Regions from separate parts of the Pseudomonas sp. HS6-2 genome, predicted to be linked through region 1. Evidence: riboswitches for the same ligand, from Rfam matches in the RefSeq annotation. Region 1 holds a riboswitch; each other region holds the start of a gene.
The links. Region 1 has a riboswitch for cobalamin ahead of cobO (cob(I)yrinic acid a,c-diamide adenosyltransferase). Riboswitches for the same ligand answer to the same signal wherever they lie in the genome.
Positions count from the first base shown of each region.

Region 1 (7,511 bases):
CGTAGCACGGCGTCAGCACACCCACGCGCCCCAGCGGGCGCAACAGGGGCAAGGCCTGGATGGCCGCCTGGGAGCCTGCCACCGGCAACAGTTGCCGCACGCCATAATAGTGTCGCGCAGCGTCTTCCAGACCGTCGTCGGCTTCCGGCAAGCGGGCCCAGGCGTCCAGCGGAATCGGGGGAATCGGGTAAGGCCAGGGGGCAATGCCACTGGATAGGTCCAGCCAGTCTTCGCGGGCGATTGCGTATTGCCGCACTGCCCGCAGCAGGCGGCCACCATGCTCAAGCATTCAGATAGGCTCCCACGCAGATCAGCAGTACCCATAACCAGACGCCACGCTGCACCAGGCTCCAGCCGCGCTCGATGGCATCGGTATCGGCCATCGGCCCTTCACCCAGGCGCGGGCGCTCGTGCAGTTCACCGTGGTACACCGCCGGGCCGCCCAGTTCGACACCCAGCGCACCGGCGCCGGAGGCCATTACCGGCCCCGCGTTGGGACTGTCCCACAGCGGCGCCTGCTTGCGCCAGCAGGCCAGGGCCAGGCGCGTCTTGCCCAGCAGCGCGTAGGTCAGCGCCACGAGCCTGGCAGGAATATAGTTCAGCCCATCGTCGATGCGTGCGGCGCACCAGCCGAAGCGCTCGAAGCGTGCATTGCGGTACCCCCACATCGCATCCAGGGTATTGCTCAGGCGGTACAGCACCACCCCCGGCGCACCGGCCACGACGAACCAGAACAGCGCGGCGAACACCGCATCGCTGCCGTTTTCCAGCACCGATTCGGTGGCTGCGCGCGCCACGGCGGGCTCGTCCAGTTCGCGGGTTTCACGGCTGACCAGATAACCGACACGGCGCCGCGCCTCTTCCAGGTCACCTTGGCGCAAGGCGTTGGCCACCGGCAGCACATGCTCGCCGAGGCTGCGCAAACCCAAGGCGCAATACAGCGCCAGCACGTCCACCAGCCAGCCGACATAGGGCAGCCAGGACAGGATCAGCGCCACCAGGGTCAGCGGTATCACGGCCACGAACCAGGCGCTCACGCCATGGCTGCGCCAGCCGCGCCCACCGGCATTCAGCCGGCGCTCCAGGCTCGACGCCAGGTTGCCGAAGCCCACCAGCGGGTGCCGGCGCTGCGGCTCGCCCAGCAGCGCATCGAGGGCCACTCCAACCACAGTCAGCAAGGCCACGCTCATGGGCGCTCTCCCCATTGGTTCTCGAACAGCATTTCACTCAAGGGGCGTTCTTGCGCCCAGTTTTCCTGCACCAGCATGGGCTGAGCGTAGAACTCGCTGACCGGCCCCAGGCACAACACCGCCACCGGCTTGGCGCCAGCGGGCATACCCAGCAGGGCGGCCAGGGCCTGCGGGTCGAACAGCGATACCCAGCCCAACCCCAGGCCCTCGGCACGGGCGACCAGCCACAGGTTCTGGATGGCGCAGGCCAAGGAGGCCAGGTCCATTTCCGGCAAGGTGCGGCGGCCGAAGATGTGGGGCTCGCGATTGTCCATCAACGCCGCGACCAGCACTTCGGCGCAGTCGCTGATGCCCTCGACCTTGAGTTTCATGAAGTCATCGGAGCGCTCGCCCAGGGCTTCGGCGGTACGCACCCGCTCCTCCTCGACCAGGCCCTGAATGCGCCCGCGCAGCTCGCGTTGAGTGATGCGGATGAAGCGCCAAGGCTGCATCAGGCCGACACTGGGCGCCTGGTGCGCGGCAGCCAGCAGGCGACCGAGCAGCTCGGGCGCGACCGAGCCACCGGCAAAGTGGCGCATGTCGCGGCGCTCACCGATTGCGCGGTAGATGGCGGCGCGCTCGTCGGCGCTGTAGGCGTGATCGCTCATGGCCGCAACAGCGCCGCCGCCGCCTCAGGGTTGGACGGGAAGTAGAAGTGCACGTAGGAAGCGGTCAGCCGGCCCAGTCGATACACCGCTTCGTTGCCGCGCCCGCCATTGGGGCTCAAGCCCCGGGCGATCGGCTCCAGCTCGGTGGTCGTCAGCGAGTGGTGGTAAGTGTGCCCGCGCAGGGTGCCTTCCGGCAGTTCCACGGCCTGCAGGGCCAGGGCCGCCAGGCGCTTCTGCATGGTTGCCTCGCCTGGCAGCAGGCCCAGCAGTTTGGCACGCTCGCCAGCGACATCGGTCAGCGCATCGAGCAGGTACAGCATGCCACCGCACTCGGCCAGCAATGGCTTGCCCTGGGCATGATGGGCACGGATCGCCTCGCACATCGGCGGATTGGCTGCCAATGCGTGATGATGCAGTTCCGGATACCCCCCTGGCAGATACAGGCTGTCCACCACCGGCAGTTCATGATCGTGCAGAGGGGAGAAAAACGACAGCTGCGCGCCCTGGTCGCGCAGCAGATCAAGGTTCGCGCCATAGGTGAAGGCAAACGCTTCGTCACGCGCCACACCGATGCGTACACCGCTCAGCGACGTAGCACACGGCTGCGGTTCAGGCGCCGCAAAGGCCACTGGCGGCGGCAAGGCAGCATCGCAGCTGGCGCCGAGGGCTTCGGCAGCGGCATCCAGGCGGGCATCCAGGTCATTCAGTTCGCTGGCCTGAACCAGCCCCAGGTGGCGGCTGGGCAGCTCGATGCCGCGCTCACGCGACAGGCCGCCGTACCAGCGCAGGCCCTCGGTCAGGCTACCTTCGAGCAGTTGCGCGTGGCGCAGGCTACCGACCCTGTTGGCCAGCACGCCGGCGAACGGCAGATCGGGCTGATAACGCGCCAGGCCCAGGGCCAGAGCGCCGAAGGTCTGGGCCATGGCCGTGCCGTCGATCACCGCCAGTACCGGCACGCCGAAGTGGCGGGCCAGATCGGCGCTCGAAGGGGTACCGTCGAACAGGCCCATGACCCCTTCGATCAGAATCAGGTCGGCTTCTTCTGCGGCTTGCCACAGCAGTCGACGGCTTTCTTCGGCACCGATCATCCACAGATCGAGCTGGTACACCGGCGCGCCACTGGCCCGCTCCAGGATCATCGGGTCCAGGAAGTCAGGGCCACACTTGAACACCCGGACTTTACGCCCAAGGTTGCGGTGCAAGCGCGCCAGTGCCGCAGTCACGGTGGTCTTGCCCTGGCCGGAGGCGGGGGCTGCAATCAGCACCGCCGGACAGTTGCGCGTTTCACTCACAGTTCGACGCCCTTCTGCGCACGGATACCGGCCTGGAACGCATGCTTGAGCATGCCCATCTCGGTGACGGTGTCAGCCAGCTCGATCATTTCGGGCTTGGCTGCACGGCCGGTGACGATCACGTGCTGCATTGGCGGCCGGGCCTGAATGTCGCTTAGCACCTGGTCGAGGTCGAGGTAGCCGTGCTTCAGGGCGATGTTCAGCTCATCGAGCACCACGAATTGCACGCTCGGGTCTTGCAGCAGCTGGCGCGAGACCGCCCAGGCCGCTTCGGCGGCGGCCATGTCGCGTTGGCGGTCCTGGGTCTCCCAAGTGAAGCCCTCACCCATCACGTGATAGCGCACCTGCTCGGGGAAGCGGCGGAAGAACAGCTCTTCGCCGGTGCTGTTGCGGCCCTTGATGAACTGCACCACGCCGCACTGCATGCCATGGCCCAAGGCGCGGGCAAGCATGCCGAAAGCCGAGCTGCTCTTGCCCTTGCCGTTGCCGGTGAGCACCAGCAGCAGGCCGCATTCGTTGGGGGAATTGGCAATGCGCTCGTCGATGACCGCCTTCTTGCGCTGCATGCGCGCCAGGTGGCGTTCGTCGCGTTCGGTGGATTCGCTCATGAAGGGTTCTCCGCAGGCTGACGCCACGTGAACAGCGGCGACAGGTAATAGGCGGGCAGCCGGAGAACGCGCAGGAGCCGTGACCGGAGCCACGATGCACCGCGCATCACCCTCCGTGATGCCGTTGGCAGTTTCAGGCCGGTCTCCGGGCTCGTGAGCGGGCCATCCGGCCCAGACCTGCGCGCCTTCCCGGGTGCTTTTACCCAGTGGCCCTGCGCAGCTGCTTCTCACCTACCGTTGCGGGGGCAGCGCCGGAATCGCGCCATGCTGGCGGCCACCGGCTTCCCAGTTTCACCCCGCCCAGACGGGGCTGGCAGGGCACCTGAAACACGCGCGAAGGTTAGAGGGTTGCACCGGGAGCGTCAATCGAACGTGGCCTTTTACTTCGGCGCAACAGGCCTGGGTCAATGGCCGATCTGTCAGGTTGTGCCACACTGATCACAGTGATATCACATAGCCATTATTTTGCGCTGAACGCGATCACAACGATAACAGGAGTGCGCAGCATGCAAGGCCAGATCATCAACAACCCGAACCTGGAATTCCTCCGCCCCGTACTGGAACGCTGGGTCGACTGCATCGATCGCTTCAACCAGTTCAATGGCGATGCCGAGTCCCCCTACTGGCATGGCACCCAAGCAAACATCGGCATGCTGGCTGCGGCCGCCTGGCAGGCCGAACTGGCGGCGCTGCAGCAGTTCACCAGCAAGAAACAGCGTGACGAAGGCGAACAGGAGGGGCGCTGCGACCTGTCAATCTGCAGCGCAGATGAAACGCTATACCTGAGCGTCAGCCAGCGCTGGCCGAAAGTCGCGCGGCTGGACATGGCGCCGGCACTGCAGGAAACGACTGCCCTCGCCCGCCACAAGGCGTATGCCAGCCAACTGAAAGCGGGCGCTCTGTTCATCACCCCCTGGAAGGTTGGCCAACATGCCAGCCCCGAGGAGTTGCAGGATCTGGTGGACGACCTGCAAAAGCACACGGCCTGCGCCATCGCCTGGTACTTCCCGTACGCCTACCGCAAGCTGCACAACGAGACAGGGCAGTACTACCCGGGCGTGGCGTTGCTGCTCAAGCAGGCCTGAACCATGCGGCCCGTCCCCCTCACCGAATGTGTATCGGCTTTGCCGCTGCAGCATGGTGAGGGAAGGCGTCGTCGCCGCGGCAGGCGAGAAATCAGGGGTTCTGTGCCAGATGCTCTTGCGGGATAACCCGCTTGGCCTGCAGGTAGGCTTTGGACCAATAGCTGTTGGACAGGTAATCCAGGCGTACTGTACCGCCTGTGCGAGGCGCATGCACGAAGCGCCCTTCCCCGACGTAGATGCCGGCATGGCTGACCTGTGAACCACCACCGGTGGCGAAGAACACCAGGTCACCCGACTGCAGTGAATTGATGTCCACGGTTGGCGCGCGCATGACGATCATCTCGCGTGTCGAGCGCGGCAGGCTGATGCCCGCAGCATCGCGGTACACGTAGCCAATCAGGCCGCTGCAATCGAATCCGGAATCCGGTGTGTTGCCACCCCAGCGATAGGGTGTGCCGACCAGGCCGATCGCACGGATCAACACGTCGTCGGCGAGGGGCGAGCCTTCGGGCTGGCTGTAGGTAACCCGTGGCTGTACCACAGGGGCCGGTGCCGGGGCACGGCTGGAGCAGGCGGCAAGCAATGCCACCAAGGAAAGGAATGCGAAGCGCGCCATCATCGCCATGGCCAGAACTTCCTGTCTGAGACCGAACGGCCGCAGCCGAAAAGAGTTGAGAATTTAGATTAGACGCTTTCTGTAAATGCGCACGGCGGCGAGCTTTTTTTCAAGCTACGCCGCCGTGGCAGGTTATATCATTTTGATATCAGTTGCGCGCGATATTAGTGCTCGGCGCCATGGCCAAGGCACGCTTGGCTTCGATGAAGGTCTTGCTCCAGTAGCGATCACCGAGGCTGTCGATGCGCACACCACCGCTGCGGCGGCTGCTGGAGTGGATGAACTGGTTGTCACCCAGGTAGATGCCAGCATGGCTGACACGGCCACGGCCATTGGTGCTGAAGAACAGCAAATCGCCTGGCTTGAGCTTGTTGCGGGCCACCTTGGGCGCATCGACGTTGATCATTTCGCGGGTCGAGCGCGGCAGGTTCATGCCAGCCTCTTCGCGGAACAGGTAGCCGATGAAACCGCTGCAGTCGAAACCGGAGGCTTCCGAGGTACCACCGAAGCGATAGCGGGTGCCGATCAGCGACATGCCACGCTCGAGGATGCTGTCTGCCAGCACCGGGAGCTGATAAGGCTTGCTGCTGGAGAAGGCCTCCAGGTCATCTTCAGTGGCCTGTTCTTCTTCGCCGAAAACGGACGAAGGCGAAGCCTTGGCCTTGTTGACCGATTGCGAGGCAATCGGGGTGTGATCCTGGGGCTGGGAATCCGGGCCGTGGGCCGCGCAGCCAAAAAGCAGGGTCACGAGTGCGAGTGGCACGAGGGGTGCGAAGCGCTTCAGCATGGGCACGACCGTGTCTGTAATCCTTTAGAAGGGTGAAACTATGCCCTCTATCATGGCCATTTGCAAATTTTATCGAAAAAGATGTGACTTTTTCGTTTTGCACCTCAGAGCCCAGTGTTAACGGGCCTTACCAGCCAAGCGTTTCCTTCAGGAAGGGGATGGTCAGCTTGCGCTGGGCCTGCAAAGAGGCCTGATCAAGGCGCTCAAGCAGGTCGAACAGCGCGCTCATGCTGCGCGTTCCACGGGTCAGGATGAAATGGCCAACTTCGTCAGTCAGGTGCAGGCCACGGCGCGAAGCACGCAATTGCAGGGCGCGCAGCTTGTCCTCGTCGGACAGGCCGCGCATCTGGAAGACCAGCGCCAAAGTCAGGCGCGACTTGAGATCGGGCAGCTTGATCGGCAGTTCGCGAGGTGAAGCGGAGGCCGCCAACAACAGGCGCCGACCGCTGTCGCGCAAGCGGTTGAACAGATGGAACATCGCCTCTTCCCAGTCCGCCTTGCCAGCAATCACGTGCAGGTCGTCGATGCATACCAGTTCGTATTGAGCCAGGTAATCGAGCAGCTCCACGCCGCGATCGAGCAATTGCGCCAATGGCAAGTACACGGCGGGTTCGCCGCGCTGCTGGAAACGGTGGGTGGCGGCCTGCAACAGGTGGCTGCGCCCAACGCCCTGCTTGCCCCACAGGTAAATGAGGCTCTCGGTCCAGCCGGCGTCGGCTTCGCATAGCCGCTCGACATAGCCCAACGCCGCGGCATTGGCGCCCGGATAGTAGTTGATGAAGGTGGCGTCATCGCGCAGGCGCACACCCAGGGGCAACTGGATCGGTGGTTTCATGCTCGCGGGCGGTCGTCACGACCGCAGGGGGCCTTTGGTGAACAATGTGCAAAGTCTATACCCGCATTGCAGGGCGCACAATCATGCAGGCGCAGAGCGCAAGCAAAATCAACGAGTTGCGCCACCTTGAGGCGACGCAACCCGGTACTCAGGTCACAGATCCGGGTCGACATCCCCGGCATACATGTCCGATTCCTTGTACAGATCATGCACATGCCGCAGCAGTACCATGATCACCGCCGCCACCGGCAGCGCCAGCAGCACCCCGGTAAAGCCGAACAGTTCGCCACCGGCAAGAATGGCGAAGATCACCGCCACCGGGTGCAGGCCGATGCGATCCCCCACCAGCAGCGGGGTCAGCACCATGCCCTCCAGCGCTTGCCCGACCATGAACACGGCAACGATGCCAAGCATCGGGTACAGGTCACCACCAAACTGGAACAGCCCGGCT
Region 1 is NZ_CM143906.1:4,832,060-4,839,570, forward strand. It holds gene cobD (threonine-phosphate decarboxylase CobD) at 1-289, opposite strand, end outside; gene cbiB (adenosylcobinamide-phosphate synthase CbiB) at 282-1,190, opposite strand; gene bluB (5,6-dimethylbenzimidazole synthase) at 1,187-1,837, opposite strand; gene ACOKS3_RS22570 (cobyrinate a,c-diamide synthase) at 1,834-3,129, opposite strand; gene cobO (cob(I)yrinic acid a,c-diamide adenosyltransferase) at 3,126-3,737, opposite strand; cobalamin riboswitch at 3,857-4,078, opposite strand; gene ACOKS3_RS22580 (hypothetical protein) at 4,244-4,822, shown strand; gene ACOKS3_RS22585 (C40 family peptidase) at 4,914-5,447, opposite strand; gene ACOKS3_RS22590 (C40 family peptidase) at 5,587-6,225, opposite strand; gene hda (DnaA regulatory inactivator Hda) at 6,353-7,060, opposite strand; gene ACOKS3_RS22600 (AI-2E family transporter) at 7,214-7,511, opposite strand, start outside.

Region 2 (7,511 bases), 1.9 Mb from region 1:
TAATCGCGCCCCAGCCACTGGTTGGCCAGGCACTTGAACAGGTTGACGGCGTTGCTCTTGCCGCCTTGGCGCAGGTAGTGCCAGAGGCGCTCGGCCGGCTCGCCGGTGACTGTTCCGAGGCCGGTCAGCTCCGGGTCCGGGCGGTCATCGCCGGGCACCAGAATCAACTGCACGCCCCGTGCCGCCAGCTCGACCAATTGTTCGACGCCATAGCGCCAGTAACCGACACCGCCGTGCAGCGACACCAGGATCACCTTGGCATGGCGCAGGACCTCATCGACATACAAATCGACCGAGGCATGGTTCTGTACCTGCATCGGGTTGGCCAGGCGCAGGCTGGGGAAATCGTCCGGCAGTTGCTCGGCGGTTTCGGCGAGCAATGCCAGGTGCGAATCGCCGCTGCAGAGGATCACCAGATCGGCGGGTGTCTGGCCGAGGTCGGCGATGCTATCGTCCGGCACGAAGCCGCCGGGCTGGGTCCGCAGCAGGTGCATGGGTCAGGCGCCCAAGGCCTGGCGCAGGCGCGCTTCCAAGTGCACGGCATCGAGGTCCTGGCCAATCAGCACCAGACGGGTGATGCGTGGCTCGTCGGCGCGCCAGGCGCGGTCGAAGTGCTTGTCGAAACGGGTACCCACGCCCTGCACCAGCAGGCGCATCGGCTTGCCGGGGATGGCCGCGAAACCTTTGGCGCGCAGGATGCCGAACTCCACCACCAGCTGGGTCAGGGCATCGAGCAGCAGGCTTTCGTCGGCTTCGGGCAGGTCGATGGAGATCGAGTCGAAGGCGTCGTGGTCGTGATCGTCGTGGTCATCGCCGTCATGGTGGGAATCGTGGTGGGTACGACGGCCATCGATGTGCGCCTCGGCCTGCGCGCCCACGCCCAGCAGTACTTCCAGCGGCAGCCGGCCGCTGCTGGCCTCGATCACCTTGACCGCCGGTGGCAGCTCCTCGGCCACTTCGGCACGGACCTTGGCCAGGCCTTCGGCGTCGATCAGGTCGGCCTTGTTCAGCACCACCAGGTCGGCGCTGGCCAGCTGGTCGGCGAACAGTTCGTGCAGCGGCGATTCGTGGTCCAGGTTGGGGTCGAGCTTGCGTTGTGCGTCGACCTGGTCCGGGTAGGCGGCAAAGGTACCCGCGGCCACGGCCGGGCTGTCGACCACGGTGATCACCGCGTCGACGGTGCAGGCGTTGCGGATTTCCGGCCACTGGAAGGCTTGCACCAGGGGCTTGGGCAATGCCAGGCCGCTGGTTTCGATGAGGATGTGATCGAGGTCGCCGCGGCGTGCGACCAGCTCGCGCATCACCGGGAAGAACTCTTCCTGCACAGTGCAGCACAGGCAGCCGTTGGCCAGTTCATAGACGCGGCCGCTGGCTTCTTCCTCGGTGCAGCCGATGCTGCATTGCTTGAGGATTTCGCCGTCGATGCCAAGCTCGCCGAATTCGTTGACGATGACCGCGATGCGGCGGCCCTGGGCGTTGTCGAGCATGTGGCGGAGCAAGGTGGTCTTGCCCGAACCGAGGAAGCCGGTAACGATGGTGACGGGGAGCTTGGCCAGTGTTTTCATGTCGCGTTGCCCTTGGCAGGTTGGCGCGGGCACACGGGACGAAAGCCGCGGGCCAGGCCGGGCTTGTTCGCCACCGGATCACCCCGCCCGGTTTAAAGTCGAATTCGTCTCGAGGCAGGTCTCCTGGCTTGCACCGTTCCAGCTCTTCGCAGCAAGAAGCTGGCGGGACGACGCCTTCCCGCGCGCGGCGCAGTGGCTGTGTCGATCCGTTGTCGGTGCGCACAGTTGCGGGGGCAGCCGCGGCTTGTACCGCGTTCCCGTCTTAGCTTCGGCAGGGCCGAAGAACCTCGAAGTCGCAAGGCTACGCGGGGGGTGGCGGGGGGTCAACTGGTGTCCGCCGAAAACCTTGCAGCGCTGACAGATCGAGCGCCGCCCGCGCGGCGCATCGCGAGCTTTGCTCGCTCCTACGTTTGTTTCGGGCCAGTTATTCCTGTGGGATTTGCGCGCGAACGCCTTGGCGCATGACGCGATATCGCGTCGTACCAACAAGGCGGTCGCGCGCGCCTGTCACAGGCATTACTGTCCCGAAACAAACGTAGGAGCGAGCAAAGCTCGCGATGCGCCGCACGGGCGGCGCGCGATCTGACAGGCGCTGCAAAACTACCGGCGAACACCTGCCAGCCCTCACACAATCACAAACCAAGCATCCATTGAAAGGAACCGGTGGCACACGCCAATGCCTGATGCTGTGCCAATTTTCAACTTATCTATATGTTGTATCCCTGCTGCCCCCATCGAAACGGAGCCGGCATGAAGAAAATCCCGCTAAGCCAACGCAAGGACGATCACCTGGATATCGTGCTGACCGCCAGTACCACCGCGCACGGCGTGGACCCCGGCTGGTCGGCGCTGCGCTTCGAGCACTGCGCATTACCCGAGATGGCCCTGGACGACATTGACCTGAGCACCGAGCTGTTCGGCTGTGCCCTGCGTGCCCCGCTGCTGATCAGCTCCATGACCGGTGGTGCCGAACGCGCACGCTTCATCAACCAGCACCTCGCCGAAGCCGCCCAGGCACTGGGCATCGCCATGGGTGTGGGCTCACAACGGGTAAGCCTGCGTAGCGACCAGGACCAGGGCCTGACCGACGAACTCCGACGCCTGGCACCGGATGTGCCGCTACTGGCCAACCTCGGCGCCGCCCAGCTGCGAGAAGCCGACGGCCTGGACCTGGCGCGCCGCGCAATCGACGCCCTGCAAGCCAATGCCCTGATCATCCACCTGAACCCCCTGCAGGAAGCCGTACAGCCTGAAGGCGACCGTGACTGGCGCGGCGTACTCAAACGCATCGAAACCCTGACCTCCCAACTGCCGACGCCGGTGATCGCCAAGGAAGTCGGCGCGGGCATTTCACCCCGCGTGGCGCGCATGCTCTGCGACGCAGGTGTAGCCATGGTCGATGTAGCCGGTGCCGGCGGCACCAGTTGGGCAGCCGTGGAAGCCGAGCGCGCCAGCACCGCCGCCGAGCGCGAGGTCGCCATAGCGTTTGCCGACTGGGGCAACCCGACCGCGCACTGCCTGCTGGCGGTACGCCGCGCCGTGCCGGAAATCGGCCTGATCGCCTCCGGCGGCGTGGCCAACGGCGTCGATGCCGCCAAGGCCATTCGCATTGGTGCCGACCTGGTTGGCCAGGCAGCCCATGTACTGAGTGCGGCGATGATCTCTACTCAGGCAGTGGTGGAACATTTCGAGATTCTTCTGCGCCAGTTGCGTATCGCCTGCTTCTGCACCGGCTCGCGCAACCTTGCGCAACTGCGCCGGGCGCGCTTGCTGCCGAGCAACCTGACGCCGCCATGACGCTTGCAGCTGTGGCATGATCAGCGGCTCCCTTCCTACGGGCCCCTGTGCATGCTGATCGACGAAGAACTGACCCTGAAAAAGCTCGAGACCTTCCTCGCCTTCATGCGCAGCGGTAACCTCGGCCGCGCCGCTGCCGATCTGTCTACCAGCGCAGTGAGCGTGCACCGCGCCATCCACTCCCTGGAAAGCGCCCTGCGCTGCCCGCTGTTCAAGCACGAAGGCCGCCAGCTGATCCCGCTGGAAAGCGCCTACGTGCTGGAGAAGAAAGCCCGCCAACTGATCCAGGACGCCGAGCAGATGGTGCGCCAGACCCGCGAGGCCGCCGGGTTCTATGCCGAGCGTTTCCGCCTCGGCGCGCTGTATTCGCTGACGGTAAAGACCGTGCCGAAGCTGGTGATGGGCCTGAAGCTGCGGCGCAGCGAACTGAATATCGACCTGACCCTGGGCTCCAACGTTGACCTGCTGCAACGCCTGAAAAACCACGAGCTGGAAGCCATTCTGGTATCTCTGGACGAAAGCGTCGCGGACCCGGCCTGCGAACAGCTGCCGCTGTTCTCCGACGACATTTTCCTCGCCGTGCCGACCGATTCACCGTTCGCCGAACAGCAGGAAGTGGACCTGGCGGACCTGGCCGACTCCACCTTCATCACCTTGACCCAAGGCTTCGCCACCCACCGCGATGGCGCACGGGTATTCCAGCAGGCCGGGTTCGAGCCAAAGGTGGCGATGCAGGTGAACGACATCTTCACCTTGCTGAGCATGGTCAGTTCGGGGGTTGGGTTCGCGCTGCTACCGGGGCGGATCGCGGCGGTATACGAGAACCGCGTGAAGTTGATTGCACTGCAACCGCGCTACCGGCTGCAGCAGCATATCGGTGTGGTCTTTCTGAAGGCCCGGGAACGGGAGCCGAACTTATTGGCCTTGTTGGCCGAATGCCGAATGTACAGCGCCGCCCTGGCTTGAGCCTGAGCGGCGCAGGCCTCATGCCGCAACCGCCCGCATGATGAAGAACAGCAGCGAAGGCCCAAGCAGGCAGCCCAAGGCCGTGTAGAACGCCGCCGTCAGGCAGCCATAAGGCACCAGCTTCGGGTCGGTGGCCGCCAGCCCACCGGCCACACCACTGGAGGTGCCCATCAGACCACCAAAGATCACGGCAGTGCGGGGGTTGTTCAGGCCGATCATCGGCGCTACGAAAGGTGTGACCACCATCACCAGGATTGCTTTGACCAGCCCGGCGGCAATCGACAGCGCCATCACTTCGGAGCTGGCCCCGATGGCAGCACCGGTCACCGGGCCAACGATGTAGGTCACGGCACCGGCACCGATCGTGGTCAGGCTGACCGCATCGGTGTAACCGAATGCCATGGCCACACCGACGCCCGCGACAAACGACACCCCAATGCCAAAGAACAACGAAACGACTCCCGATACTCCGGCACGCTTGAGTTCATCGATGTTTACACCGAAAGCCGTGGCGACAATCGCGAAATCACGCAACATCGCGCCACCCAACAGGCCGATACCGGACAGCAGCGGAATATCCACCAGCCCTTTCTGCCCGCCTGTGAGCACCCCGCCGAAATAGCTCAGGACCAGGCCCAGGAAGATCGCGATGGCCGAGCCGTGCAGGCGGCCTCGGGTAAGCCTGGCGGACAGCCAGTAAGAGAGCCACATGGTCACACCAATGACGGCAAAGCCACTCACCAGCCCATAACCACCGATTACCTTCATCATGGATTCGTACATGGCGATCACCGCTGTGGCGTTGTCAGAGGTTTGTCTGCAACCGGCTCAGGCTTTTTTTGGCCCAGGCGGTCCAGCAGCGGCACCATGGCGAAACTGGCCACCACCGCAACGGTACCTGCAAGAATCGCCATAGGCCCGCCGGACAGCGCGCCAAATACGTTCTGCTGAGCGGCCATGGCCACCACGATGGGGATATAGATGGCGCTCCAGAACTCCACGCCCTGTTCGGACTTGGCCGTGATCAGGCCGCGCTTGTTGAGGTAACTGCCGATGAAGATCAGCAGCAGCATGGCAATGCCCACTCCGCCGACGTTGGCGGGCACGCCCAGAAGCTTGCCCAGCAGCTCGCCGATAAACAGGCCCACAAGGGTACACAAGGCCAGGAAGGCCACACCGTAGATAATCATTATTGTTGTCCTCGCGTTGGGTCGAAGTTGCTTGTTGTTGTCCTTCGAAAAACACGGCGTTTGTCAGTGTTGATTCACCTCCTGGCGCAACAGCGCGTCGACGGTGTCCCAGCGAGTGGCTTCGAGGGCAACCACCCTGCCCTGTTCGAACACCGGGCGGGCCAGGCCGCTGAGCACGCTGCCCGGCGGCATCTCCAGGTGCAGTCGCACGCCGCGTTCATAGGCGTTGCGCAACGTAGCACGCCAGTCGACCAGCCGGGCCATGTTGCCGGCCAAGTCATCGCGCAGGCGCTGAGGATCGAAGATCGGCCGCGCACTGCTGCTGCTCAGGTAGGTGATGCGCGTGCGCCTTAGCTCTACGTCGGCAAAGGCCGTTGCCAGCTCGGCGGCCGGGCCGTCGAGCAATGCGCAGTGGGACGGCACGCTCACCGCCAGGCGCCGGGCCACACCCTGGCCGCGGCAACGCGCCTTGGCAGCGACCTCAGCCATGGCTGTGTCGCTGCCGGCGATGACGATCTGGTTGTCGCTGTTGAGGTTGGCCAGGTACACCTCGCCACCCACTTCCTCCAGCAAGCGTTCGACACTACTCAAGTCGACGCCGCTGAGGGCGGTCATGCCGTAGCCCTGGGGGTAGGCCCGCTGCATCAGCTCGCCACGCAAGGCCACCAGGCGCACCGCATCGACGAACTCCAGTGCCCCGGCCGTCACGGCGGCGGGATAAGCACCGATGGACAGGCCGGCCACATAGTCTGGTGCCGGGCTGCGCTGCAGCAGCCAACGCGCCCAGGCCACCCCGGCCAGCAGCAGGCAGAGCTGCACGGCACGAGTCGACTGCAACGCCTGATGGCTGTCGAGCGCCGCGACCTGTTCGCCCAGCGCCTCACTGGCCTCTTCCAGTAACAGCGTGGCGCCCTCGGGCAGGCGCTGCAGCATGCCAGCCTGTTGCGCGCCCTGGCCAGGGAAGGCGAACAGGCTGCTCACGCTGCACACTCCAGCGCATTCCAGGGGTCGGCGACAAGGCGTGCGCCGTGGGCTGACTTCAGCAACACCCGGCGCGCCAGGCCAGCCCACTCGCGCAGGGCCACGGCACCGGCTGGCGTTTCCAGTTGCACATCGATACGGCACGGGCCGCAATCGAGAATATCCAGCAACTCGCGCGCCTTCGCCCGGTCCATGAGCTGTGGCGCGCGCACCAGCAGGTCGAGGTCACTAGCGTCATGCACGACATTACAGCCGGTGGCCAACTGGTAACCGACGCCTCCCGTCGGCCCCCAAACCAGCCCGCAGGCATCGAGCACCGGTGCCACCGAGACCAGCGCCCGCAAAGCTGGCCAGGGGCTCTGCCCCGCCCCGCGCAACGACTCGGGGGTCAACTGCCGCTGGATATCGCGCACGCGCATCTGCACGCCCAGGCGCTGCTCACGCCCCTGCCCGCGCACGCCCACTGCCACCCAGCCGCTGGCACAGGCGGCACGCCGCACCACCACCGGCTGCCCGGCTGCCAGTGCCCGAACAGCCCAGGCAGGCGCATCGGCAGGCAGGTCGGCCGGGGGCATGCCCCAGAGCAGGTCATGTGGCTGCGGCAGGTTCATCTCAGGCCTCCTGCCACTGGCTGCGCAGGCGGGCGCGCACGTCGCGGGAGGCGCTGCGGTGTTCACCGTTCAGGCGTGACTTGAGGTCAGTCGAATGGCCGATATCACGCACAGCCTCGGCCAGGCAGGCACGTACCTGGGCAATGTCAGCAGCACTCGGTGCATCGGCCCTCTCGACCTGCAGGCGCCGCCAGAGCAGGCCCAAAGAGGCGTAGCTGGCAAGATCATAGGCCATCGGCGGCACCTCCGCGGCCAACGCCTCCAGTTGTTCGACACTGCGCAAGGTGATCCGCGCTGCGGCCGCCTTGCCCATGGCATGCACCATCACCCCACTGTCATCCAGGGCTATCAGCCGTTGCGCCTGATAGCCATGGGCCAGGAAGGCACCGGACATGGCCTTG
Region 2 is NZ_CM143906.1:2,941,850-2,949,360, reverse strand. It holds gene cobN (cobaltochelatase subunit CobN) at 1-494, opposite strand, end outside; gene cobW (cobalamin biosynthesis protein CobW) at 498-1,565, opposite strand; cobalamin riboswitch at 1,662-1,870, opposite strand; gene fni (type 2 isopentenyl-diphosphate Delta-isomerase) at 2,316-3,362, shown strand; gene ACOKS3_RS13715 (LysR family transcriptional regulator) at 3,414-4,328, shown strand; gene madM (malonate transporter subunit MadM) at 4,347-5,111, opposite strand; gene madL (malonate transporter subunit MadL) at 5,117-5,518, opposite strand; gene mdcH (malonate decarboxylase subunit epsilon) at 5,582-6,499, opposite strand; gene ACOKS3_RS13695 (malonate decarboxylase holo-ACP synthase) at 6,496-7,110, opposite strand; gene mdcE (biotin-independent malonate decarboxylase subunit gamma) at 7,112-7,511, opposite strand, start outside.
Region 2: another riboswitch for cobalamin. It lies ahead of cobW (cobalamin biosynthesis protein CobW); the one in region 1 lies ahead of cobO (cob(I)yrinic acid a,c-diamide adenosyltransferase).

Region 3 (7,511 bases), 960 kb from region 1:
ACCATCGCTTCAACCAGCTCGACTATCACGGCAAGCGCGTGGTCGAGGTGGTGCGCCTGTTCGTGCTGCCCGAGTACCGTCGTCGTGGCCTGGCGGCGGCATTGTTCGCCGCCTTGCGCGAGCACGCCCGTGCCGCTGCGGTCGAATGCCTGTACCTGCATACCCATCCGTTTTTGCCTGGTGCAATACGCTTCTGGGAGCGGCAGGGCTTTGCGTTGATCGACGTGGAGGACGACCCGCTGTGGGGCACGACGCACATGGAGCACTGGCTCGCCAGGTAGGACCATTCCTACTTCCTGCGGCTGACCGTCACCACCTCGTTCATTTCAATTGCCGGGCGATTTGCTTACCGTCTTCTCCTTCACGATGAAAGAGGAAGGATGCCCATGGCACATCTCGCGCTGTACAAACTCGACCTGCTCGACGCGTTCGAGAATCGCAGGGACGACTGGACCTATGTCGATTTCGAGAAACTGCTGACCAAGGTCAGGCCGTCAGCCAATTACCAGGATGCCAAGGGCATCATCATTGCGGCGCACAAGGATGGCAGCTGGCCGAAGACTGTGAAACGCTACCTGCTGAGCAACTATCGCGCACACCAGAACGTCAGCTCCGAGTTCAACGAGGTGTTTGCCGCCGTCGTGGCGACGCTGACCGAGCAGGAGAAGCAGGTCTGGGGGCTGTCAGAAACCGCCTGATAACGGCCATTCCACCGCCAGGCGGATCTGGTTGCCATCGAGCTCCGCCTGCGCCGTGTTGCCCCGGTGCACGTTGTGCCGCAGTGAGAACGTGGTGCCTTTGGCCTTGCCACTCTGCACCACGTAGCGCGCTTCGAGGTCCCGCTCCCAATGTTTGCCACCCTTGCCATAACCCAGGTACGCATAGCCGCCGTTTGGGTCGACGTGGGTGCCGTCGATATCGAAGCCGCGCACATACAGGGCGGTCAGGTTCAGCCCCGCAATGCCATAACCGCCCATGTCCAGGTCATAGCGCGCCCGCCATGATTTTTCGTTCGGCGCGTTGAAGTCGGACATCTGCACGGCGTTGGCGATGTAGATCGCCCCACGGGTGACGTAGTCGAACGGCGTGTTGCCATCCACCTGCTGCCAGCCGAGGCTGACGCTGTGCGGGCCCTGGCTGTAGCGCGAGACCAGGCTCCAGGTGGTGTTGTCGATGCGCCCGGACAGCGCCTTGCCGGTGTCGGTGGTGCGGTACAGGTTGAGGTCCAGGCTCAGGCTGCGGCGGTCGTCCAGGGCGTGGGTGAGGGTGCTGCCAAGGTAATGCTGGTTCCAGGTGTCTTGGTAGCACGAGGTGTACAGGCTGCCGGTGAAGGCGGCACCGGGGTTCCACACCAGGCCGGCGAGGTCGAAGCTGTTGCCCTGGCGGCCGTCGGAGTAGTTCACCACAAAGCCCTGGTCGTGGCTGGACGCATTGCGGTCGGTGCTTTCGTTGAAGTGGCCAGCGACCAGCTTGAGGGTGTCGATCTCGCCGCTGGTCAGGAAGAAGCCCGTGGCGGTCTCGGGCAGCAGGCGGCTGTCCGAGGAGCTGAACACCGGCGTCTTCACCCGCTGTTCGCCCCATGACAGTACGGTATTGGATACCCGCAGTTTCAGCGCCGCGCCGCCCCGGCTGTATTCGTTCTTGGGATGGCCGTGGTTGTCCAGGCTCAGCAGGCGCGCCTTGCCGGCACGGCCGCCACCGCTGTCGAGCTGCACGCCCTGATAGGCGTGGGCATCGACGCCGACGCCGATCAGGCCTTGGGTAAAACCGGACTGGAACGTGCCCATCAGGCCGTAGGCCCATTCCTCGGCCAGGCCGTTACGTTCGCTGCGTGGCTTGTAGGCATTGCGCGCGCCGCTATTGCGCCCGCCGTGCTTGTAGTCACGCTGGTCGTAGACAGTGCGGTTGAGAATGTTCCAGCTGCTGTCTTCGACGAAGCCGTTGCTTTGTGGTTGCGCCGAATCTGCCTGGGCAAACGGGGCGAGGGTTGCCAGTGGCAAGGCGAGCAGAGCAGCGGGGCGCAACAACATGCGGCAATGGCCTGTCATTCAAGGGGCGCGAAAGCGCAGGATGCGCGCGCCGTCGAAAGGGTCGGTGAGGTAGTGGGCGTGCACGCCGAAGGTGCTCAGCAAGCGTTCGGGGGTGAGCACCTCCAGCGGCTTGCCGAGGGCCACCAGGTGGCCTTTGTCGAGCACCGCCACGCGGTCGCAGGTCAGCGCCTGGTTGAGGTCGTGCAGGGCCACCAGGGTGGTCACCGGCAGGGCCTGTACCTGTTGCAGCAGGCTCAGCTGGTGCTGGATGTCGAGGTGGTTGGTCGGCTCGTCGAGCAGCAGTACCTGCGGGCGCTGGGCCAAGGCGCGGGCGATGTGCACGCGCTGGCGCTCGCCGCCTGACAGCGAACTCCAGACCCGTTCACCCAGGTGCGTGGCGTCGAGGTCGGCCAGGGCCTGTTCGACGATGGCACGGTCCTCCCGGGAGAATGGTGCCAGCGCCGACAGCCAGGGTGTGCGCCCCAGGGCGATGGCATTGAACACGCTGATCGCATCGAGGGTGTCGGCCTGCTGCTCGACCAGCGCCAGCGCCTGTGCGATGCGCCTTCGTGGCAGACGCGCCAGGGGTTCGCCGAGTAGTTGCACACTGCCGGTGCCCGGCGTGCGCAGCCCGGCCAGCAACTTGAGCAGGGACGATTTGCCCGAACCGTTGGGGCCGACGATGCCCAGGGTTTCACCGGCCACCACGTTGAGGTCGATGTTGCACAGCACGGTGTTGCCCGACAGTTGCAGCCCCAGCCCCCGGCAGGTGAGTGGAGCGACGTGCACGGTATTCATGACGGTCATGGGCGCCCCCGGCGGCTGACCAGGATCAGCGCGAACACCGGCGCGCCGATCAAGGCGGTGACCACGCCGACCGGAATCACCTGGCCAGTTATCAACGTGCGCGACAGCACATCGGCGGCAATCAGGAACAGCGCGCCGCCCAGGGCGCTGGCCGGCAGCAGCCGGCCATGGCCGGGACCGAGCAGTAGGCGCAGGGCGTGGGGGATGACCAGGCCGACGAAACCGATGGCACCGACGATCGACACCATCACGGCCGTTACCAGTGCCGCGCAACTGATCAGCAGCAACTGCGTGCGGCGCACGGCGATGCCCAGCGAGGCCGCCGAGTCGGCGCCGAAGGTGAAGGCATCCAGCGCCCGGCGGTGCCACAGGCACACCAGCAGCCCGAACAGCGCCACCGGCAACGCCATCCACACCGACGGCCAGCGCACACCGCTGAGGTTGCCCAGCAACCAGAACAGGATGCCGCGCGCCTGCTCGGCGGTGGCCGACTTGGTGATGAGGAAGGCGGTAAGTGCCGTGAACAGCTGCGAGCCGGCAATGCCGGCGAGGATCACCTGGGCGTTGTTGTTGCTTGGCCCGGCCGCACGGGCCAGCACCAGCACCAGGGCAAAGGCTGCCAGGGCACCGATGAAGGCGCCGCCGGACATGCTCAGGGTGACACTGCCCAAGCCCAGCAGGCCGACCAGCACTGCACCGGTCGAAGCGCCGGCGGACAGCCCGAGCAGGTAGGGCTCGGCCAGAGGGTTACGCAGCAGAGCCTGCAGGATCACCCCGCAGGTCGCCAGACCTGCACCGCAAGCGGCAGCGACCAGCGAGCGGGTCAGGCGGTAGTTCCAGACGATGCCGGCATCGATCGGGTCGACCGGGTAGCCGGCCTGCCACAGGTGGTTGGCCAGCACCTGGCAGACCAAGTTCGGTGGCAGGTTGGTCTCGCCGATGGCGGTACCAGCCAGCACGGCCGCGAGCAGGGCCAGCACGGCCAGGGCGGTGTAGGGCAGGGCGTTCATCGCTGCGCCGCTTTACCGCTGGCGAAGGCCGCAGACAAAGTCTGCAGGCCGCGGAACAGGCGGATGCCGGCCTGCATGGCGTCGGCGTCGAGGATGATGATGCGGTCGTTCTTTACCGCGTCCATGTTCTTCGTCACCGGGTCGCTGCGCAGGAATTCGAGCTTCTTCTGGTAGTCGTCTGCAGGGAAGCGGCGGCGGTCCATGCGCGCGATGATCAGCCAGGTCGGGTTGGCCTTGGCCAGGGTTTCCCAGCCCACGGTCGGCCATTCCTCGGTCGATTCGACCACGTTGCGCACGCCCAGGGTGCGCAGCATGAAGTCGGCCACGCCCTGGCGGCCGGCGACGTAGGGGTCGATGTCGAGGTCGGCGCTGGAGAACCAGAACAGTGCCGAAGTCTGCGACAGGTCCTTGCCTGCCAGCTGCTGCTTCGCACTATTCAGGCGTGCCTTGAGGTCGTTGTTCAGCGCCGCGCCACGGTCCTGCACGTCGAAGATCTCGGCCAGCTGGCTGACACTCTTGTAGAGGCTCTCGACCTGAAACGCCTGCAGGCGGGTGCCGTCGGCGCCGACCAGGTTGTCCTTGCCTTCGCAGTCCGAGGGCAGCAGGTAAGTGGGGATCTTCAGCTCACTGAACTGCTCGCGGGTGGCGACTACGCCTTGAGCGCCGACCATCCACTCGAACTGCACGGCCACCAGTTGTGGGCGCTTGCCGACCACCGCCTCGAAGCTTGGGTCGTTGTCGGCCAGGCGCGGCACCTTGGCGTTCACCGCCTGGTATTCGGGGAGCACGTTGTTGAACCACAGCGAGGTGCCGGCCAGCTTGTCGCCCAGGCCCAGGGCATAGAGCATCTCGGTGCCGGCCTGGCCGATGGTGACCGCGCGCTCGGGCGCCTGAGCGAAAGTCTGCGGCGCGCCGCAGTTGTCGACGGTCAGCGGGTAGTGGGTGGCGGCAGCCTGGGCCAGGCCAGTCAGGCTCAGGCCCGCCAGCAAGGATGTGAAGCGCAGCAGCATGCGGGGCGATCTCCTATCGGTCAGTTCTGGTGAGGAACGCACGGACAGGCATCGCCGGCCCTCGCAGGCGCGAGGGCAGCACAGATGGCCATCCCGGACACCCCGCCGGTTGGTGAATGTATGCCGGCAGGTCTCCTGACTGGTGCGTCGTCACCTGGCTCCGGCCTTCCCGGATCATTGATCCAGTGGCATCGATGGAGCAGGCTCGGCACCTACAGTTGCGGGGGCAGTTCCGTTTGGCGCGCCAATTGTGGCGGGCCTGGGATTCCCTGTTAGTTCCGTGGCGGAAACCGGCGGGCCGCATGGTAGACCATCAGACCTCCGGGTGAAAACGTTTAAATCAGAAGTACTTGAGCCAGGCGATGTCACGCCGACGCGCCTTGAGCCGGGCGAACCAGCGCACGGGCAGGTACAGCGCAACGGCCAGCAACACCGCGCTTAGCCACACCGCGCCGATGCCGTCGAAGCCGAAGTAGTCACCATGGTTGAGGCCCAGCAGCGCCACGCACGCCAGGTACAGCAACTTGAGCACGTACAGGTGCAGCAGGTAGAAGAACATTGGCGCTGACCCGAACACCGCCAGGGCGCTGATCCAGCGGGCCAGCCCGGCGCGCTCGAAGGCGCGCAGCAACAGCAGGCCGCAACCCAGGGTCAGGGCCAGGAACAGCAGCGAGGGTGGGTACTTGGTGATGTTGAAGAAGCTCATCAGCGTCTGGGTGACGCTCGGGTAGCCGCTCCACGGCGCCTCGCCGTAGCCGTTGTAGATGCGCAGCACCATGAAGCCGAGCAAGGCGATGACACCGGCCAGCAGCAGGCGGTGCTGGCGCTCGCCGCCGTCGCTGCCACGGGCGAACCACGGGCCGAGGCCGTAGCCCAGGGCGATCACGCCGATCCACGGCAGCACCGGGTAGGAGGTGCGCAGGCGCAGGTTCTCCGAGACGTCGAGCCAGCCGCGGTCATGCAGGATCGCCCACGGCACATGCAGGGCCGATTTCACGCCGAAGTGCAGGCCATCGAACAGGTTGTGCCCGGCGATGATCAGCGCGCCCAGGGCGAGCAGGGCAGGACGCGGCAGCCACACCAGCAGCGACAGCGCGATCATGCTTACGCCAATGGCCCAGATCACCTGCATGTAGACCACGCTCGGCGGCAGCTGGAAGGTCCAGGCGAAGTTGACCAGAGTGAACTCCAGCACCACCAGGAACAGCCCGCGCTTGAACAGGAACGCCGACACATCGCTGCGGCCTTGGTATTTCTCGCCATACAGCCAGGCCGACAGGCCGGTGAGCAGGACGAACACCGGGGCGCACAGATGCGCCAGGGTGCGGCTGGCGAACAGCGACGGGTCGGTGGCATCGATGGTCATCGGATCGCTGACCTGGCGGTGCAGGAAGAAGGTTTCACGTACGTGGTCGAGCAGCATGAACAGGATCACCAGGCCGCGCAGGGCATCGATGCTCTGCAGGCGCTGGGTGAGCTGAGTGGGGAGGGCTGAGGCGCTGGTCATGGAGGGGTCGCAGGCAGGAATGAATGTCAAATGAAACGTTATCTTATAACTATTTCATTTTCTTCCGATAGCGTTTTTTTGTGTCGCCTGTGCCGGCCTCTTCGCGGGGCGATCCGACTTGTCCCGCGAATGGCCATCAAGTCAGAAGGTGTAATCCACGGTAGCGAAGTAGGACCGCGGCGCGCCCATCACCCACTGCTCGTCACTGAATACCGACGCCACATACTCGCGATCGAACAGGTTGTTCACCTGCAACCCCAGGCGCACATCCGGCAGCACCTGCCAGCCAATGTTGGCATCGACCACGGTATATCCCGGCGCACTTTGGCTATTGGCCGTGTTGGCATAACGCTCATCCACATACCGCGCGCCAATCCCGGCCTCGACTTGCTGGTCGAAGCCTTTGCTCAGCCACAGGTTGGCCGTGCGCCGTGGCACATTGGCCGGGCGGTTGCCGGCACGGTCTAGTGCAACGCCATCGACCACCTCGTCGAAATCATCGTACTTCGCCCGTACCAGCGCGGCATTGGCCGACACCTGCCACTGCTGCCCCAGGGCCAGTTCCAGCGACGCCTCCAGGCCGTTGGAGGTCTGCTGCCCGGCCTGTTGCGCCTCGTGGGTGATCGGGTCATCCACCAGCAGCTTCTTCTTGACGATATGGAACGCCGCCAGCGTCCACTCGCCACGGCCCTCCCAGAAGCGCTGCTTGAGGCCTAGTTCGGTCTGCTTCGCTTCGGTCAGGTCGTAGTGCATCTGCGACGGGCTGAGGCTGACCAGGTTATCCACGCCGTCCTCGCTGGTGGAGTACTGGCCGTACAGCGACAGATTGTCGTTGAGCGCGAACACCAGCCCGGCGCGCCAGTTGCCGCCCTGCAGGCTGCGGTCGCTGCGGCTGCCGTCAACCAGGTTGTCGCGGTCGATGTTGTTCTGGTCGCGGCGTACGCCGGTCACCAGCGACAGGCGCTCGCTGAGCTGCAGGCGGTTCTCGGCGAACATGGCAAAGGTGTGGGTGGTGGACAGCGTCTGCGGGCGGGTTGGCGAGTCGCTGTGGAACCAGCCTGCGGTCGGCTGCCACGGGTCGATGTAGTCGCCGCCCACGTCGTTGTAGGGCCGGTTGCTGTCGACGTTGAAACGCACCTTGTTGTAT
Region 3 is NZ_CM143906.1:3,874,511-3,882,021, reverse strand. It holds gene ACOKS3_RS17985 (GNAT family N-acetyltransferase) at 1-281, shown strand, start outside; gene ACOKS3_RS17980 (hypothetical protein) at 387-698, shown strand; gene ACOKS3_RS17975 (OprD family porin) at 684-2,030, opposite strand; gene ACOKS3_RS17970 (ABC transporter ATP-binding protein) at 2,049-2,828, opposite strand; gene ACOKS3_RS17965 (FecCD family ABC transporter permease) at 2,834-3,847, opposite strand; gene ACOKS3_RS17960 (ABC transporter substrate-binding protein) at 3,844-4,857, opposite strand; cobalamin riboswitch at 4,966-5,167, opposite strand; gene ACOKS3_RS17955 (acetyltransferase domain-containing protein) at 5,198-6,364, opposite strand; gene ACOKS3_RS17950 (TonB-dependent receptor) at 6,506-7,511, opposite strand, start outside.
Region 3: another riboswitch for cobalamin. It lies ahead of ACOKS3_RS17960 (ABC transporter substrate-binding protein); the one in region 1 lies ahead of cobO (cob(I)yrinic acid a,c-diamide adenosyltransferase).

Region 4 (7,511 bases), 1.5 Mb from region 1:
TACCCTGCTCGATGAACCTGAACTGCAAGCCAGTGCGCAGGGTGATCTGCTTGAGCAGGTCGATGGTAATACCGCTGACATGCTGCTCGGCGTCATTGAATGTGAGCGGGGCCAGGGCCGTGTCGACCAGCACGCTGACCGTCGGATGCCGGGCTATCCAGTCGTTTTCTTCCTGTGTCAGTACTGACAGGTGGCGGTCCAGCAACAGGCTGGTATTGCCACTGCTCCAGCGGCGCAGGATGTTCAGGCGCTCGCTTTCGGTGATCCTGGCCATGGCACTATCGACCAGGCGGCGCAGCCGCGGGTTGTCATGGGCGAACGCGAAGGCAAAGGAGCCGGGCGCCACCTGGCAGAAATGGTCGATCTTCACCATGCCTTGGTAACTCTTGCCGATCAGGTAATCGGTACTGATGGCATCGCCCAGATAGGCGTCGGCCTCGCCCAGTTCGACTGCCGCAAGGCCCGCCAGGGTCGAGCGGTAGAGGCTTAGTTGGGCATTGGGGTAGAGGGCGCGGACGGCCTCGCCCGGCAGATAGTGGTCGACCATCGCCAGGCGCAAGCCGGCCAGGTCCTTGCCATGTAACAGGGGGGAGGCTTCGCGCGTCACGATCACCGGCAGGTCCTCGGCATAGGGCAGGCTGAGGCTGAGTTGGGCATCGGCAGCTTCAAAGGCATTGGAGCTGCCCAGCAGGTCGATGGTGCCAGCACGCAACGCGGCGATTGCTTCATGACGGCTGGCGAATCGCCTGACTTCGACCGGTACGCCCAGCTGCTCGGCGATCAGCCCGGCATAATCGGCGCTCAGGCCTTCGTAATCAGCCAGGCTGACGTTGATTTCAAAGGGCGGGTAATCCGGCCGTGAACTCCCCAGCAGCAACACGCCGCGCCGCTGCAGCCATTGGCGGTCGACGTCATCCAGTTGCAGTGGTTGCGTGGCGCTGGTGGCGCGTGCCAGCAAATGCCTGGGTTCAGCATCGGCAAGCGCCATGAACGGGTAACAGAGCAGGGCGATCAGCAGGGCAAGGCCGGCCAGGACAGGTTTCATGCTACCCACACGCATCAACTGATGCGGTTGCGTTTGGCCAGATCCACCATTTCCACCAGTGACTCGGTCTTGAGCTTTTCCATGATACGGCCTCGGTAGGTGCTGATGGTCTTGGCACTGAGGTTCATGCAGGTGCCGATGTTCTTGTTGTTTTCACCACGGCTCAGGCGCCGCAGCACTTCCATTTCACGGTTGGACAGGCTATCCAGGCGCTCTGGCTCGCTCTCCAGGGTATTGCTGTTCACCGCCATCTGAGGGAAGGTGGAGTAACCCTTGGTCAAGGCCTTGAGGGCGAACACCACGGCCTCCAGGTCCTCGCCTTTGGTGACGAATGCACCGATGCCGGCATCCAGGCAGCGGCGCACATAAAGGTCGGTGGCTTGCCCGGTCAGCACCATGATCCTGGGGGCCGGCTCCTGTTGTTGCAGGCGCTTGATGACTTCCATGCCATCCAGGCCGGGGAGCCCGATGTCAAGCAGCACCACATCCGGGCGCAATTCGCGCACCTTCTGCGCCACCTCACTGCCATTGTCGACTTCGCCGACGATACGAAAGCGCTCACGCTCGAGCAATATGCGCAAGGAAAAACGGACGATGGCATGATCATCAACGATCAGCACGGTTGTCATATCACTAACTCCTATCGGAATGTGGTCGGCTTCCTGAAGCAATCAGGAATACGTCTGCAAGCTTTTTCTGCTGTGCGGCACGATACGACCATTCCGGACCCATGGTAATGGCGAGTATAGGTGTGTTGAACAAGCGAGCCGATATTGTAGAAATTTCCTACACGGCAGCCGTTACAAGCACCGTCAGAAGCGGCGGCGCCTGTATTGGCGGAGGGTCAGGCGCAAGTCGGGTGAGGCTTGAGGACCCGTTGGGTCGAGGCGGGGTTGTTGCTCAACGCCTGCCCCACCCGCGTCGGGCGGGGTAGCAACTGGCCGCCGCAATTCGGACAACGCCCCTGCAAGCGGTGGTCAGCGCAGTGGCGGCAGAAGGTGCATTCGAACGAGCAAATCAGGGCGTCGGGGCTATCGCCCGGCAGATCGGCATCGCAGCATTCACAGTTAGGGCGCAGCTCCAGCATGGGTATCCCTCCGGTCTGGTGGAGTGCGCAGTCTGCTCCGCCCCTTGTCAGCTTGGCAATGCTAGTCGCCGGGGCGGTACAGGTGGGCGTGGCCGGCGCGGTACAGCGCCGACTCGGTGAACGGCGCATCGCCGAGCACGTGGCCGACGAGGATCAGGGCGGTGCGCCGGAAACCCCTGCTCGCTACCTGTTCGACGATATCGGCCAGAGTGCCGCGCACCCAGTCCTGGTCTGGCCAGGTGGCACGATGAACCACCGCGATCGGGCAGTCGGGGCCATAGTGGGGCAGCAGTTCTTCGATGATACGTGGCAGGTGCTTGACCCCCAGGTGAATGGCCAAGGTACTGCCGTGTCGGGCCAGGTCGCCGAGCTGCTCGCCAGCGGGCATCGGTGAGCTGTCGCCGTAGCGGGTGAGGATGACCGTCTGCGCTACTTGCGGCAGGGTCAGTTCGCAGCCGAGCAGTGCCGCGCTGGCGGCGGTGGCAGTGACGCCGGGGATGATCTGGTAATCGATGCCCAGTTCGCGCAGATGGCGGATCTGCTCGCCGATGGCCCCATACAGGCTGGGGTCGCCACTGTGCACCCGGGCCACGTCTTGGCCATTGGCGTGTGCGGTGCGGATGGCGTCGATGATTTGTCCGAGGTGCAGTTCGGCACTGTTGATGACCGTCTCGGCTTGATGCCCTTCGAGCACCGCCGCGGGTACCAGCGAGCCGGCATAGATGATCACCGGGCACTGACGGATCAGGCGTTGGCCCTTGACCGTGATCAGTTCCGGGTCGCCGGGGCCGGCGCCGATGAAGTAGACCGTCATGGCGGATCCTTGAATAGATGAAAGAAGCGATTATCCGGCACAGGCCAGTGCCAGGGTAGCGCGGCCGCGCACCTGGCGGGCCACCCTGAGTGCGGCGCCGGCGTGACTGAGGTTGGCCAGGGCCAGTGCCGTGCTCTCGGCGACGCCCCAGCAGCCGCTGTGGGCGTAGGCGATTGCGGAGCGATGGCTGAGCTGGGGTTCATACGGCTGCAGTTGCTCGGCAGTGAAAACCTCCAACGGCAGGGCGTAGCGTGCGGCGAGTTGCTGCAAACCTGGCTCGTCGGCCTTGCCAGCGATGCTGGCAAAACCGCGAAGTGCTGTGGCGCTCAGGCCGTGACGCTGCAGCACTTCATGCAGCAAGGCGTCGAGGGCGTCCGCCGAGCAACCCCGACGGCAGCCGAAGCCGGCGTACAGCGCCGGCAATGGCTGATCGATGGCCATCAGGCGTGGCTAGAGCGGCGATACAACCAGGCGCTGAGCAGGCCCAGGGCCACCCAGAAGGCCGCGTTGGTCAGCCAGGAAGCGATCTTGAACTGAGCCTCCAGGGCTTCGGGGGCCAGGCTTTCGTGGACTTCCGGCTGCGGAGCGCCGATTACGTGCGGTACCACCAGCAAGACGGCGCCCAGTGCCTTGAGCAAACCATGGCGTGCGAACACCAGCAGGGCCAGGCCCAGTGCGGTCGCGGCTGCGGTGCCGACCCACCAGCTCTGGCGCTGACCGAGGTCGGCGGCAGCTGTGCCTGGCAGTTCCGGTGGCAGGCCCAGGGTTGGAGCCAGGCAGAACACGGCAAAACCGGCCAGTCCCCACAGCGCCCCAGTGCTGGTACGGCCTGGCTCATGCAGGCTGTACAGGGCGGCGAGGATCAGGGCAAAACCGACGGCAACCACCAGATTGCCGCCGGTGGTCGACAGGATGCGCTGCCAGCCATCTGCTGGCGACCAGGCTTCCTCGCTGTGGCTGTGGCCAGCGCTGGCCTTTTCGCCGTGGCTGTGTTGCTCGGCTGCGGGGGCCGCCGTTTCATAGGTTTCCGCCTCGAGGATCAGCGGTGCGACCCAAAAGCTCTGCAGCAGGGTCAGCAACAGAGCGGCGAGCAAGCCGCTGAAACCGGCAGTGCGGGCGATACGCTTGATCATGGCAGCCTCAGTGGCAAGGGAAGGCGGCGCTGTGGCGGGTGTCGTGCGCGGCGTTGTGCACGGCTTCGATGTGCGAGAACCCGGCAAAGTACACCAGGCACAGGCCGAGCAGGCTGGCACTGACGGCGATGACCACGCGCTGGCTGAGGGTGACGGGGGTAGTAATGCTGTGTTTGGCGCTGGTGATGGGCATGTCGCGATCCTCTGCTTTGCTTTTTGCTTTTGCTTTCTAGAAGGCAATGGGGACACGCGCGGCAGCCCCGGGCACGGGGCGCCCGAGGGAATGCGACAGCGCCCGCCCACCGCGGGGTGTTCATGAACGCCAGGCCGGTCTCCGGGCTTGCGAGGAGGAGCAGGGCTCCTTGAAAAGCATCACCTTCCCATGCCGGACTGCGTGGCACAGTGGTCTGGACGCTTCGCTCGCTTACCGTTGCGGGGGCAGCACCGGATTTGCCCGGCCCTGGCAAGGGCCTGCGACGCACCGATTTCCCGTTTCACCCCCAATGGGGGCACCTGACGCAAGGCGTAAGGAGAGCACGCGGTGAAGGTGGCGTCAAATGCAATGGCATTGAACCGGGGGGCAGGGGGCATCATGAAACAAGATCAGCGGCTGACGCCCGGCCCGAACCTCTGTTTTTTGCACAGTCCAACGTAAGCAAGGCCTCGCTTCGCCTGGCTGGAGGTACGCACATGAAACGCAAGACTGCATGGGTTGTCGTGTTGTCCGGGTTGTTGTTGCTCAGTGGCTGCTGGCCTTACTGGCACGACGGGGATCACCACCACCACCGGCATTACTACGATGAAGATCGCGGCGGGCACCAGGACTATCGTCGTTACTGATGCAAGGCGGCATTGGTTATCCACACTGGCAGGTGGCTGGATGTTCATGCCGCCAGGTGGCGGTGGTGGGCATGGTGGGGGACATGGCGGCCCACGCTGACTGTACTGAAGCAGACGGCTGTTCGCTCACCGGCCAAGGGCTGGGCGGATAGCCCGGCTGCCGTCATGATTCTTCGAGCAACCGCCCAGGGTTGAAGAAGAACGATGCAATCATGACGGCGCTGATCACACCCAAGGCGTCCGCGACCAGCAACAGGAATTCGCTGCCAGCCCCCGGCAGCGCCTGCTGGCTGATGGCGAAGCTCGTCCCATGGGGGAAAGCTGCGATGCCCAGCAGGGCCAGCGCCAACGCGGCTGACAGCAGCTTGCTGTAGGTCCTGCCGAACGCCAGCGTGTAGGCCCAGAACACAAAGATGCTGAACACGGCAAGGCCTGTTGAAATCACGAACTGGGCGAGTATTTCCAGCCACCACACCATGGACCTCTCCTGAACGGTGCATTTGGTCGATACGCATCAGAATCATGGCTGATTGAAATCGTTCCGCTCGGCTAAAGAAATAATGCGAAAGTCGCAAAGTTGCCAGTCATGGGCCATTGCCCATATAGCAAACAAGAATATTGTGCTGTGCACTTTGCGCAGTACCATGGGCACACGAGAACTAAAAAAGGGCGTTCGGCTTGGCCACTCTTTCGTCAGTTATCGATGGGGCAGCAGGAGCGTGTCGCGTGAAGCGTTCAAGATCGGTCGCAGGCGCAATACTGTTAACCACTTTCGCCACGCTGTTGATGGGCGGGTGCGCACAGAATCGGGATGTACGGGATGGCCATGATTATACGTCCGGTACTACCGACAGAAGCACACCCGTTTATCTAGGGTGTGTCAAAGGCGAACTTCAAGGTAATGTGAAAACCTATGAGGTCGATGGCGACAACTCGGTGAAACTGTACGTCGAAAGTACCGACCCTACCCAGGCCGCTGGTTTGGTAGAACTGCGCGGAACGGGGACCGAGCGTCAGTTCACGGCCTACCAGCGCGACGCCTGGTACGACCATGGCAGGCTGCTCGATGCTGCATTGATGTGTAAAAAAGCCTGATCCATTGATCTGCAAGTGCAAAAAGCCCGCGCACATGAGAGCGGGCTTTTTGCGATGGGTGCTGATCCATCAGCGGGGTTCATTCTAGGGGATAGGGCCGTCTTGCCCATTCGACGGAAGTCTTGCGCGGTTGCAATCAAGCCTGCGCACGACCTTGGTGGATTACTCCTGTGGCTCGATCCCGGCTAGAATGGCCCATGTTCCAGTCAGGTTAATCGCAAATGCCAACCGTTCGTATCCTCTTCTGCGCTGCACTCGCTGCAAGTCTTGTTGCGTGCGCCAACCCGGGCAAGCCCACTGCCAGTAAGCTCACTGCAAAATCCCCGGATGTGTACGCCGCCTGCGTACTGCCAAAGTGGCAGGCACTGTCCCCCCAGACCACGCAAAAGTCCATCAGCCATGGTTATCGGCTGACTGCACCGAGTGCCGTCACTTCAGACGAGGTGCTGGAAGTGGTCGAGTATCACGATGGCAGCCGGGCAACTTTCTACAAAGGCAGCTTTCTGTCGAGTGACAAGCTGCGCATGGCCGCCAGAGAGTGCCTTGAGTGACCGGCTGCCGGGTGCCTCAGTAGCCTGAACCTCCCATACCGCCCATGCTGGGTAATGCCTGCCGGGCCTTCTGCTGGGCATTGCTCCATTCGGCGCAGGTCATGAAGCTGGTCTTGTCGACCTTCCCGGCCTGATCGAAGCTGACCATGTAAGGTTGTTGCTTCTGCCCCGGTTTGCTCAGCATGTAGTCGAAGCACGTTCCAGGCACTACCGTGCGCTCGGACTGGGCGCCCGGTTTGCCACCTATTTGCAGTACTTGCTCTTTGCTCATGCCGGTATCGACTTTGGTTACCAACGGCTGGTCATGGTAAGTGGATGCGTTACTTGAACAGCCAGTGAGCACTGACAACGTCAGTATCAGCGCACAAGTTGATTTGTTCATGGCAGTGCTCCTGTCAGAGAACGCCGTTGCGGAACAGCATCAATCCAGTCGGCTATTCATCATACGCTTGTATTGCTTGACCCGACGCAGCGTGCACCACTGTTCCAGCAGCAGGGCGCGCAGCGGGGAGGCCTTGGCCTGGGGTTTGCTGCCGGCGGCGAGCCGGCGCATCTGCAACTTCACCAGCGCCATGTAGGCAAGGGCGGCGAATGCCTTGCGCTTCCAGCGGATCGGCGGCAGTTCGGCCAATGCGTTGGTCTCGCCGTTTTGCCAGCGCCGGGGCAGGGTGGGGTCGACCGCCAGAGCGGTGGCAATGCCTGCCATCGCCACGCCATTGGCGAGCACCTGTTCGACCACCGCCAGGCGACGGATGCCACCGGTGACCATCACAGGCATGCGGGCAATCGCGGCAATGTCGCGGGCGAAATCGAGGAAATAGGCCTCCCGCGCCAAGGTTCGGCCATCCCGGGCATCGCCTTGCATGGCCGGTGCTTCGTAGCTGCCCCCGGACAGCTCCACCAGGTCCACCGGCAGTTCGTTCAGCCATAGCACGACCTGGCGCGC
Region 4 is NZ_CM143906.1:3,346,780-3,354,290, reverse strand. It holds gene ACOKS3_RS15580 (transporter substrate-binding domain-containing protein) at 1-1,045, opposite strand, end outside; gene ACOKS3_RS15575 (response regulator) at 1,060-1,674, opposite strand; gene ACOKS3_RS15570 (DUF1272 domain-containing protein) at 1,890-2,132, opposite strand; gene cobM (precorrin-4 C(11)-methyltransferase) at 2,194-2,946, opposite strand; gene ACOKS3_RS15560 (cobalamin biosynthesis protein) at 2,977-3,369, opposite strand; gene ACOKS3_RS15555 (CbtA family protein) at 3,387-4,079, opposite strand; gene ACOKS3_RS15550 (CbtB domain-containing protein) at 4,087-4,272, opposite strand; cobalamin riboswitch at 4,388-4,611, opposite strand; gene ACOKS3_RS15545 (hypothetical protein) at 4,770-4,919, shown strand; gene ACOKS3_RS15540 (hypothetical protein) at 5,083-5,397, opposite strand; gene ACOKS3_RS15535 (hypothetical protein) at 5,646-6,014, shown strand; gene ACOKS3_RS15530 (hypothetical protein) at 6,236-6,565, shown strand; gene osmE (osmotically-inducible lipoprotein OsmE) at 6,582-6,947, opposite strand; gene ACOKS3_RS15520 (NADH:flavin oxidoreductase/NADH oxidase family protein) at 6,987-7,511, opposite strand, start outside.
Region 4: another riboswitch for cobalamin. It lies ahead of ACOKS3_RS15550 (CbtB domain-containing protein); the one in region 1 lies ahead of cobO (cob(I)yrinic acid a,c-diamide adenosyltransferase).